One region of the Paeniglutamicibacter cryotolerans genome, then DNA from elsewhere that is predicted to be linked to it. Evidence: predicted binding sites of a transcription regulator. Region 1 holds the regulator's gene; the other holds the start of a gene.
The links. The regulator HrcA, encoded in region 1, represses chaperone genes, less so after heat shock. The targets are predictions, from matches to a motif close to TTNGCACTCGNNNNNNNCGAGTGCNAA.
Positions count from the first base shown of each region.

Region 2: the regulator HrcA is predicted to act here: its motif matches at 3,266-3,292, upstream of groES (co-chaperone GroES).

Region 1 covers NZ_JACHVS010000002.1:720,635-725,943, reverse strand. Annotated here, with positions in the region: gene E9229_RS16485 (16S rRNA (uracil(1498)-N(3))-methyltransferase) at 1-216, opposite strand, end outside; gene dnaJ (molecular chaperone DnaJ) at 213-1,343, opposite strand; gene hrcA (heat-inducible transcriptional repressor HrcA) at 1,419-2,432, opposite strand; gene E9229_RS16470 (DUF3097 family protein) at 2,629-3,489, shown strand; gene E9229_RS16465 (DUF4870 domain-containing protein) at 3,642-4,058, shown strand; gene E9229_RS16460 (hypothetical protein) at 4,326-4,676, shown strand; gene E9229_RS16455 (RsiV family protein) at 4,770-5,309, shown strand, end outside.
Region 2 covers NZ_JACHVS010000001.1:71,075-76,383, reverse strand. Annotated here, with positions in the region: gene E9229_RS00335 (flagellar biosynthesis protein FlhA) at 1-1,903, shown strand, start outside; gene E9229_RS00330 (hypothetical protein) at 1,881-2,939, shown strand; gene csrA (carbon storage regulator CsrA) at 2,947-3,219, shown strand; gene groES (co-chaperone GroES) at 3,433-3,729, shown strand; gene groL (chaperonin GroEL) at 3,792-5,309, shown strand, end outside.

The DNA.
Region 1 (5,309 bases):
CCCATCGACGCGGGCGACAAGTGCCGCCTTGGTCGTGGAGTCCACGGTGCACACGGCCCGGCGGCCGGATCCGTCGAGCAGGTCGATGTGTTCCCCGGCCCGCACCCGCTTCACCGAGACGGCATGATGCCCCTCGGGGCCCTCGAGGCTCAGCAGGTCCCCTGGCGCCGCGGCGGCCAGGGTTCCTGGTTCGGTGAAGAAGGCCTGGTTGCTCATGCGCCGCGGTTGCCCAGCTTGTCGCGCAGCCGCGAGAACATGCCCCCGGTGTGCTCCATCCGGCCCTCGGCGAATTCCTCGCCGCGCAGCTTGGCCAGCTGCTCGAGCAGATCGCGCTGTGCCGCGTCGATTTTCGACGGCGTTTCGACCTGGATGTGCACGATGATGTCCCCCCGGCGTCCGCTGCGCAGGCTCGGTACGCCGAGCCCGGCCAGGCGGACCGTGGCGCCGGACTGCGTGCCCGGCTCCACGGCCAGGGTCTCTGTCCCGTCGAAGGTTTCAAGCTTCAGGTCCGCGCCCAGGGCCGCCGCCGTCATCGGCACGTTCATGGTCGCGTGCAGGTCATCGCCCTCGCGTTCGAAGGTCTTGTGCCGGCGCACCTCGATCTCCACGTAGAGATCCCCGTTCGGGCCTCCGCCGGTGCCGGCCTCGCCCTGGTTGGCCAGGTGGATGCGGGTGCCGGTGGCGACGCCCACGGGAATCTTCAGCTGCTTGCTCATGCGTTCGCGCACGCGGCCCTGGCCCAGGCACTCGTTGCAGGGCTCGGGGATGGTGGTGCCGAAGCCGCGGCAGGCGGGACACGTTTCCACGGTCATCATCTGGCCCAGGAACGAGCGCACGGGGCGCTGGACCTGGCCGGCGCCGCGGCAGATGGTGCAGGTTTCCGGATGCGTGCCCGGGCGGCAGCAGGAGCCCTGGCAGGTCGGGCAGGTGACTGCCGTTTCCATTTCCAGCGGATAGACCACGCCCAGGACTGCGTCCTTCAGGTCGATGGTCGCCGTGATCAGCGCGTCGCGTCCGCGCTGGGTGCGCGAGGCCGGGCCCTGGGCCTGGTTGCCGCCAAAGAACTGCTCGAAGATGTCGCCGAAACCGCCGAAACCGGCGCCTCCCCCGCCGAAGCCCTGGGATCCGTTGCCGTTCTCGTTGCCGGTGGCATCGTAATTGCTGCGCTTGTCGTGATCGGAGAGGACCTCGTAGGCATGGGTGACCGCCTTGAACTGCTCGGAGGCGTCCTCGCCGGGGTTCACATCGGGGTGGAGCTTGCGGGCCAGCTTGCGGTAGGCCTTCTTGATCTCCTCCGGGGTGGCGTCCTTCGCGACCCCGAGTACGTCGTAGTGAGTGCTCACAGTGTGTGTGCGTCCTTTCGTGCTGCCTGGAAATTCATTGTCGTTGCCCGGTGTGATGGCGCCGTTCGGCGCCGCTCAACCGGCCAGAATGCGGGAGAGGTAACGAGCGACGGCGCGCACCGCGGCCATCGAGGCCGGATAGTCCATCCGGGTGGGCCCCAGCACGCCGATCTTCGCGTGCTCCCCGGGGCCGTACCCGGTGGCCACGACCGACGCCCCGCTCAGTGACCCGTGGGCGTTTTCGCTGCCGATGCTCACCGACATGCCACGGCCGTCCTCCTCCAGCTCGGAGAACAAGCGCAAGAGCACCACCTGCTCTTCCAGCGCCTCGAGCACCGGGGTGATGCTCAGCGGGAAGTCGCTGGTGGAGCGGGCCAAGTTCGCCGTTCCAGCCATGACCATGCGTTCGATGGCGCTGTTGCGGGACAGCGCGCACAGGGCCGAGGCCAGTGCCTGCGCCGCGCCGCGCAGCCGCGGCTCGAGCAGGTCCACGGCGTTCTGGGCGGCCCGGGCCAGTTCGGTGAGCCGGGCCCCGGACACGGCACCGAGCATCGCGTCACGCAGTGAATACAGGTCCTCGGTGGAGACCTCGCCGGAGAGTGCGATGACGCGCTGGTCGACGGTGCCGCGGGTGGAAATGAGCACCACCAGCGCCTGGCCGCCGCCGAGCCCGACGAGTTCGATGTGGCGGACCGCCGCGTCGCTGTAGAGCGGGACCTGGATGACCGCCACCTGGTGGGTGATCTGCGCGAGCAGCCGCACCGTGTTCTCCAGCACCTCGTTCAGATCGCTGGATCCCTCCAAGAGCGAGGAAATGGCGCGGCGTTCAGCGCCCGAGAGCGGCTTGACGTCCTCTATCCGGTCCACGAAGCGGCGGTAACCCCGCTCCGTGGGGATCCGGCCGGACGAGGTGTGCGGGGCGACGATGAGCCCCTCGTCCTCCAGCGCCGCCATGTCGTTGCGGATCGTGGCGGCGGAGACGCCCAGGCCGTGCCGTTCAACCAGCGCCTTGGAGCCCACGGGCTCGCGCGAGTGCACGTAGTCCTCGACTATCGCACGAAGCACCTCGAGCCGGCGCGGTTCGGACATGGGGACGTTTCTCCTGCTCCGCGCCCCGGTGCGCACCGGGAGGCGATGGTCGTTTCGCATCGAGCTTCTGGCACTCGACACGTTCAAGTGCTAAGTCTAATACGAGCCGGGCGTTGTTAGCATGGTTGGCCTATGGATGAAGCGGGACTCACACGGCGCTTCCCCACCCTGCCCCGAACGAGAGTAGTGATTGAGGATGAGCCAATTCGGTTGGGGTGCCCGGGATATCTCGGCGCCCAAGCGCCAGGCCCTGCGCAGGGTTCCGGCGGCCCGCGGGCTGCTGCTGGAGGACGTGGAAAGCGGCTGGGTCGGCGAGGTCGTCCGGGTTGAGAAGTCCGGCGGCCTGCGCATGGTCGTGCTGGAGGACCGCCGCGGCAAGACCCGTTCCTTCCGCACCGGCTACGGCTTCCTGCTCGAGGGCGAACCAGTGGAACTGACCGAGCCCGTTGCCACGGCGGCCGCCCCGGCCACCCCCGTACGCAGCGCATCGGGCTCTCGCCTGGTCACCGGGCTCAAGGCCCGGACCGCCCGGGCCAGCCGCATCTGGGTCGAGGGCAAGCACGATGCCGAGCTCGTTGAAAAGGTCTGGGGCCACGACCTGCGCGTCGAAGGCATAGTGGTCGAGCCGCTGCATGGCGTCGATGACCTGGCCGCCGCCGTCCGCGGCTTTGCTCCCGGCCCCCAGCGCAAGCTCGGCATCCTGGTCGACCACCTCGTCACCGGCTCCAAGGAGGCGAGGATCGCCGCGGAGGCGATGCGCGTCCCCGGCGCCGCCGGTCACGTACTCATCGTCGGGCACCCCTATATCGATGTCTGGCAGGCCATCAGGCCCAAGGTGCTGGGCATTTCCGCCTGGCCGGTAGTGCCGCGGGGTACCGATTGGAAGACGGGGATCCTGAAGGGCCTGGGGTGGGAACACGCCACCGTCACCGATGTCGCGCTGGGCTGGAAGCGCCTGCTGGGCCAGGTGAACTCCTACGCCGACCTCGAACCGTCGCTGCTGGCCAGGGTCGAGGAAGTCATCGACTTCCTCACTGCCGGAGACCATCGGGACTAGGTTATCGGGCGTCGCACAATGGTTGTGAGAAAGTTCACGGCCGGGTGGAGGCGGTTCACTTGGGACTGGCCCGCAAGCCCTGCCACCGAGGCCGGGTCGGACGATAGACTAGGGGCCAGACAGTACCGACGAAGCAGAAATGGGGTCAGTCAGTGGCTGATGGGGCTAAGCAGGCCGCGAACGCCGAACGTGGCGATTCGGACCGATTAGAGGGATCCTCGCCGGCACCGCTTCCGCTAACCCCGGCTGAGGATCGCCAATGGGCGATGATCGCGCACTTCGGTTCGATTCTGGGCTTCCTGCCCTCGCTTGTCATCTACGCCGTCTATCGCGACCGCGGCCCGTTCACCGCCCAGGAGTCCAAGGAAGCGCTGAACTTCACCTTCCCGCTGACGGTCATCGCCATTGTGGCGAACCTGTTCTCGTTGATTCCGGTCATCGGCTGGGTGTTCTCGATCATCGTCGTGCTGATCTGGCTGGCCCTGACCATCAGCGGGGTCTACGCGGGCATTCAGGTCAACAAGGGGCGACCCTACCGCTACCCACTGAACCTGCGCCTGTTCAAGTAGCCGCGCAGGCCGAAGGATCCACCGCACTACCCTGCTTATCCATTGCCCGCTTGGCGCATCACGCGCCAAGCGGGCAATGTTGCCTCGGTGGCATCGCACGGGCCGCAAGTCGCCGGTGCCCATCGATGAGCAGGTCGGACCGCCATTGGACAACTCAGTCTCTTCCGAGTGCCGCTCCGGGAGTGAATCCGGTTCCGTCTGCCCATCGCCAATCTACTTGAACCCTGCTATTGTGACCCAGGTCACATAATCGTCGGGAGAGCCATCATGAAGCGATTCTGGACAATAACTACGGCTGGAGCCTTACTGGCCAGCCTGCTCACAGTCACGGCACCGGCCCTGGGCGCGCCGATCACCGCCCAAGCTCCAGCATCACCTTCCGTCCTGGCCGCTGCCACCAAGGCGAAGCCGCCGAAGATCACGCTGGGCAAGAAGAAGACAACCACGACGAAGGCACCGAACAAGTCCTCCCAGAAGGTGGTGCTTCCGATCCTGGGCGGCTCGACGGCAAAGAACCGCAAGCTGTTCGCCACGTATGCGGCAGCAGTGGTAAAGGCCGAACAGAAGTCGTTCAACGTGAACCGCAAGGGCGGCTGCGGTTCAAGCAAGACGGCGTAGCTCAGCATCTACCCTGGCCAACGCTCCATCCATAAGGGCCGGTACGCATCCGTCGCCTTCTCCATCAATTCACATCTGTGCGGTATCACCTCCATGTCAACGATTCGCTCCTTCACGCAGGACCTGAAAACGGGAAAGAAGGTGTCGCTGGGTACATTCATCGCCCAGGGCGACCGGACTACCAAGGTCGCCGTGGCGACAAACTTCGCACTGGATAAGAAGGCCTGCACCTGGGAACTTGACCCCTTCACGAAAATCAAGAGCACCCATGGATACATCCCCAATGCCATTGCATGGAACGTCTCGTCCAAGGGAATTCGGCTGCACTACGCGAAGTACTCAATTGCCGCTGGCTTCTGCGGCCCACCGAGCGTTTTGCTGCCCTGGGGCGAGGTCGCCACCACCAAGGCCATGAGCGGCAAGGTGAAGAAACGCATCTACGCCTACGGCATTAAGTGGAACAAGCGGGGCGAGTTCTATGAGGGTGGCGCCATGTACGTCGCGACCCAAGGCCGGAAGATGACCATGTTCTTCGGACCGGTGGGCTTCGGTGACGGCAGCTGCGTCTATGGTGTCCGCAGCGGCAAGACGGCAACGCTCTCAGCGGGCATGTCCTACTACAACCAGAAAATC
Region 2 (5,309 bases), on a different contig from region 1:
CGCCAAGCGGCCGCTGGACTTCTCCGTGTTCCCCTCGCTGCTGCTGGTGGCAACGCTGCTGCGCCTGGGCCTGAACGTCGCCTCCACCCGGCTGGTGCTGGGCAACGGCTATGCCGGGGAGGTCATCGGTGCTTTCGGCGATATCGCCGTGGGCGGCTCGCTGATCATCGGCTGCGTGATCTTCCTGATCCTGGTGGTCATCCAGTTCGTCGTGGTCACCAAGGGTGCCGAGCGCGTCGCCGAGGTCGGTGCCCGCTTCACCCTGGATGCGATGCCGGGCAAGCAGATGGCCATCGACGCGGACCTGAACGCCGGGCTGATCACCGACTCGCAGGCGCGCGAGCGCCGGGCCGAGGTGGCTGCCGAGGCCGACTTCTACGGTGCCATGGACGGTGCTTCGAAGTTCGTCAAGGGCGATGCCATCGCCGGGCTGATCATCATCATCATCAACCTCGTCGGTGGCATCGCCATCGGCATGATCCAGCGCGGCATGGAGGTCGGCGAGGCGTTGAACACCTATGCGCTGCTGACCATCGGCGATGGGCTGGCCACGCAGATCCCGGCGCTGCTCATGGCCGTGTCCACCGGCATGATCGTCACCCGCTCCAATGCAGCGGACGACATGGGTTCCACCGCCTCGGCGCAGCTGGCGCAGTCGCGCACGGCGCTGCTGATCGCCGGCTCCTCGGCAATTGCCCTGGCCCTGGTGCCGGGCATGCCCAAGCTCCCGTTCGTGTTGATCGGCGGGCTGCTGATCTTCACCGCACAGCGGATCAAGGCGATCACCGCCGCGAAGGAAGCAGCGCAAAAGTCAATGGCAGCGGCCGAATCGGCGGTGGTGCCCAAGGAGACCACGGAGGACCTGCTCGAGGCGATGCGGGTGCATGCGCTGGAAATCCAGTTGGCACCGGATTTGGTCGACGTGGTCAATGGGGGAGGAGATGACCTGCTGGCCCGGGTGCGTGCGCTGCGCAGGCGCATCGCCCTGGAGCTGGGCATCGTGGTGCCCCCGGTGCGCACGCGAGACTCCGTGGACCTGCCGCCGGCCACCTACGTCATCCGCATCGCCGGGGTCGAAGCCGGCCGCGGGACGGCCCCGCGCGGCAAGGTGCTGGCCCTGGGCGACCAGCTGGATGCGCTGCCCGGTATCGCCGTGAACGAGCCGGTCTTCGGACTGGCCGGTAAATGGATCCCCGCCGAGCTGCGGCACAACGCCGAAATGGCCGGTGCCACCACCATCGACCGGGTCTCGGTGGTGGTCACCCACCTGTCCTCGATCGTGCAGTCGCAGGCGGCGCGGCTGCTCACCCGGGAGGATGTGCGCGTGCTCACCGAGGGAGTGCGCGAGGTCAGCCCATCGGCAGTCGACGAGCTGGTGCCCGCGATGCTGTCCCTGGCCGAGGTCCAGCGCGTGCTGCAGGGGCTGCTGGTCGAAGGGGTGGCCATCAACGACCTGCAGCGCATCTACGAGGCGCTGAGCCTGCGCGCCAAGGCCTCCACCGACCCCGAGGGGCTCATTGAGGCGGCGCGGACCGCGCTGGGTCCGGCGCTGGCAGTGCCGTACCTCGAGGGCAATCTGCTGCGCGTGGTGATGATCGACCCGGTACTTGAGCAGTCGATGCTCGAGGGCCTGCGCCCCTCCGAACACGGAACCCAGATCATGCTCGATGCCCACCGGCTTGAGTCGGTGCTCGGATCGGTGAAGGATACCGCCGCGCTGATCGAATCCCGCGGGCTTTCGGCCGTGCTGGTCTGCGCCCCGGCGCTGCGCCCCGCCGTGCGCAGGTTGCTGGCCGGTAACGCCGCTTCCCTGCCGGTGCTCTCCTACCAGGAGGCCACGGCGGGCGGCACGGAGATCGAAACCGTGGGGGTGGTGCGCGGTGCCGAGCAGATTACGGCTTGAGGCACCCAGCGCCGCGGAACTGACGAGGCGGATCCGGGCCGAGCACGGACCGGCAGCCCGGATCATTTCCGCCGAGAAGGTCACGCGCGGGGGAGTGGGCGGCTTCCTGGGCCGGACCCACTATGAGGCGCTCATCGAGATCCCGGACGAGGGGACGGGCCCTGCGGCCCCGGTTCCCGCGGCCGTTCCCGGTCCGGCAGTTCCGGCGGCACCGGCTTCCCGCGGTCGGCGCTCGCGTGCCACGGCGCCGGCCTCGCGGGTGGGCATCGCCGCGTTGCTGGCCGAGGCCGAGGGTGCCGAAGCCAGGATCCACGGGCGCGAGGAGCCGGTGGTTGCCACCGGCACCCCGGACTTTGCCCGGGTCATGGACCAGTTGGCCTTCGAGCAGTCCCCGCGCCGACGGGCGCTGGAGCCGGGACCGGCACCGGCCTCCGCTGCCACACCCACCGGCCCGGGCGTGCGGGTTCCGCTTTTCCCGGGCCCGGCCCGGCTGGCAGCGCAGGATGTCGCAGCGCCGCGCGGACCGCTGCCGCTGCACGGCCCCGGCGACCTGGTCCTGGTGATCGGGTTGTGGGCCGACGCGCACGGTGCCGCGCGCGTGCTGGCACCCGAGGGTGCCATCGTGGCGGCCGTCGGCGAACTGGCCGCGATGTTCGCCGCAGGTTCCGCCGCCGTGGCGCCGCTGGCCGACCGCCGTGCCGTGCTGGGCGCCCGTGCCGGCGCGGTGGCCGCCGGTGTTCCGCTGGTCGTCGCCCTGGCACTGGACCCGGTGGCCGACATGGCGGCCCAGCTGGCACCGCTCGAGCTCCTGTCCCCGGACCAGCTCTGGGCCGCCGTCGATGCCGGGCGCAAACCGGTTGACAGTGCGGCATGGCTGGCGGCGCTGGGTGCCGTGCATCAGATCGATGCCGTTGCGGCACTGAACCGGGCCGAGACGCTGAGCCCGGAAACAGTGGATGAGTTGGGCTTTCCGGTGTTGGATGTGGCTGCCTTCGGGCGCGCCCGAACGAAGGTGAAGCCCGTTACTGGGCTATGATGAGCCGGTGCTGGTACTTACCCGGAAGGTCGGAGAACAGATCCTGATTGGCGAGGACATCGTGGTGACCGTCCTTGATGTCCGCGGTGAATCGATCAAGATCGGCATCGACGCGCCCAAGGGCGTGCGGATCCAGCGCCAGGAAGTCATCGCAGCCGTCGCCGAGGTCAACCGCGCCGCGGCAGCCGCCAACAATGCGGCCACGGCGTCCCGCCTGAGCTCGTTGCTTTCCGGTGGAATGCCGGCCGCACCAGCCACCCCCACCGAACCCGACGCCTGAGCGCCCGCCCCAAAGCCCTGCGCCGAGGGCGTAAAGCTGACACAAACTGGCACTCGCCTTGACCGAGTGCCAGCCGTTGCCTAGAGTCGTTTACGGCACCCGGCCCGTTCGGGAGCCGAAAGCCTGAGGTACTTGCCAGCTGGCACCGCGACGACGGTTGGTAGCGCCCCAACGGCCCGTAAACCATTGGTAACTCATGCAAAGGAGAGATCCGTGTCGATCTCCATCAAGCCTCTCGAGGATCGTATTGTTGTCCAGCCGCTCGAAGCAGAGCTGACGACGGCTTCCGGCCTCGTTATCCCGGACTCCGCCAAGGAAAAGCCCCAGGAGGGCAAGGTCGTGGCTGTTGGACCGGGCCGCGTCGATGACAACGGCAACCGCGTTCCGGTCGACGTTGCCGAGGGCGACGTCGTGATCTACTCCAAGTACGGCGGAACCGAAGTCAAGGTTGCCGGCGAGGAGTACCTCGTACTCTCCGCCCGCGACGTGCTGGCCATCGTCGTCAAGTAGTTTCCCCGTGTGAAGCCCCGGTCCACAGGCCGGGGCTTCTCGCAGCCTAAAAGGAGTATCGAATGGCAAAGCAGCTAGTTTTCAACGAAGACGCGCGCCGCGCACTGGAGGCGGGCATCGACAAGCTCGCCGACACGGTCAAGGTCACCCTGGGCCCGCGCGGCCGCAACGTCGTCCTGGCCAAGGCCTGGGGCGCCCCGACGATCACCAATGACGGCGTCACCATCGCCCGCGAGATCGAGCTCGAGGACAATTACGAGAACCTCGGTGCGCAGCTGGCCAAGGAAGTAGCCACCAAGACCAACGACGTGGCAGGCGACGGCACCACCACGGCCACCGTGCTGGCCCAGGCACTGGTCAAGGAGGGCCTGCGCAACGTTGCAGCGGGCGCCGACCCGCTCGCGCTCAAGCGTGGCATCGAGGTGGCCGTTGCTGCAGTCGTCGGCCGCCTGGCCGAAAACGCCCGACCGGTAGAGGGCAAGCAGGTCGCCAACGTGGCTGCCATCTCCGCCCAGAGCGATGAAATCGGCGACCTGCTCGCCGAGGCCTTCGGCACCGTCGGCACCGAGGGCGTCATCACCATCGAAGAGTCCTCCACGACAGCCACCGAGCTGGTCGTCACCGAGGGCATGCAGTTCGACAAGGGCTACCTGTCCCCGCAGTTCATCACCGATGCCGAGCGCCAGGAAGTCGTCCTGGAAGACGCGCTGATCCTGGTCAACGCCGGCAAGATCTCCACCGTGGCGGAATTCCTGCCGCTGTTGGAGAAGGTGCTGGCAGCCGGCAAGCCGCTGTTCATCATCGCCGAGGACACCGAGGGCGAAGCCCTCTCCACCCTGGTGGTCAACAAGATCCGCGGAACCCTGAGCACCGTTGCCGTCAAGGCCCCGGGCTTCGGCGACCGCCGCAAGGCCATGCTGCAGGACATCGCGATCCTCACCGGCGCCCAGGTCGTTTCCCCGGAACTGGGCCTGAAGCTGGACCAGGTCGGCCTCGAGGTCCTGGGTTCGGCACGCCGCATCACCATCACCAAGGACAACACCACGATCGTTGACGGGGCCGGCGCAGCCGACGACGTCGCGGACCGCGTTGCCCAGCTGAAGGCCGAGCTCAAGCGCACCGATTCCGATTGGGACCGCGAGAAGCTCTCCGAGCGCCTGGCCAAGCTCTCGGGCGGCATCGGCGTGATCAAGGTCGGCGCAGCCACCGAGGTCGAGCTGAAGGAACGCAAGCACCGCATCGAGGACGCCGTGTCCTCCACGCGTGCAGCGCTCGAAGAGGGCATCGTCGCCGGCGGCGGCACCGCCCTGGTCGACGCCCTGGCAGTGCTCGACACCGATGCGGCCGTGGCCGCACTGACCGGCGACGCGCTGGCAGGCGTCGGCATCGTGCGCCGTGCACTGGTCCAGCCGCTGCGCTGGATTGCACAGAACGCCGGCTTCGACGGCTACGTCGTGATTTCCAAGGTTGCCGAGTCCGCTCCGAACCACGGCTTCAACGCCAAGTCCGGCGTGTACGAGGACCTGCTGGCAGCCGGCGTCATCGACCCGGTGAAGGTCACCCGTTCGGCCCTCGCCAAC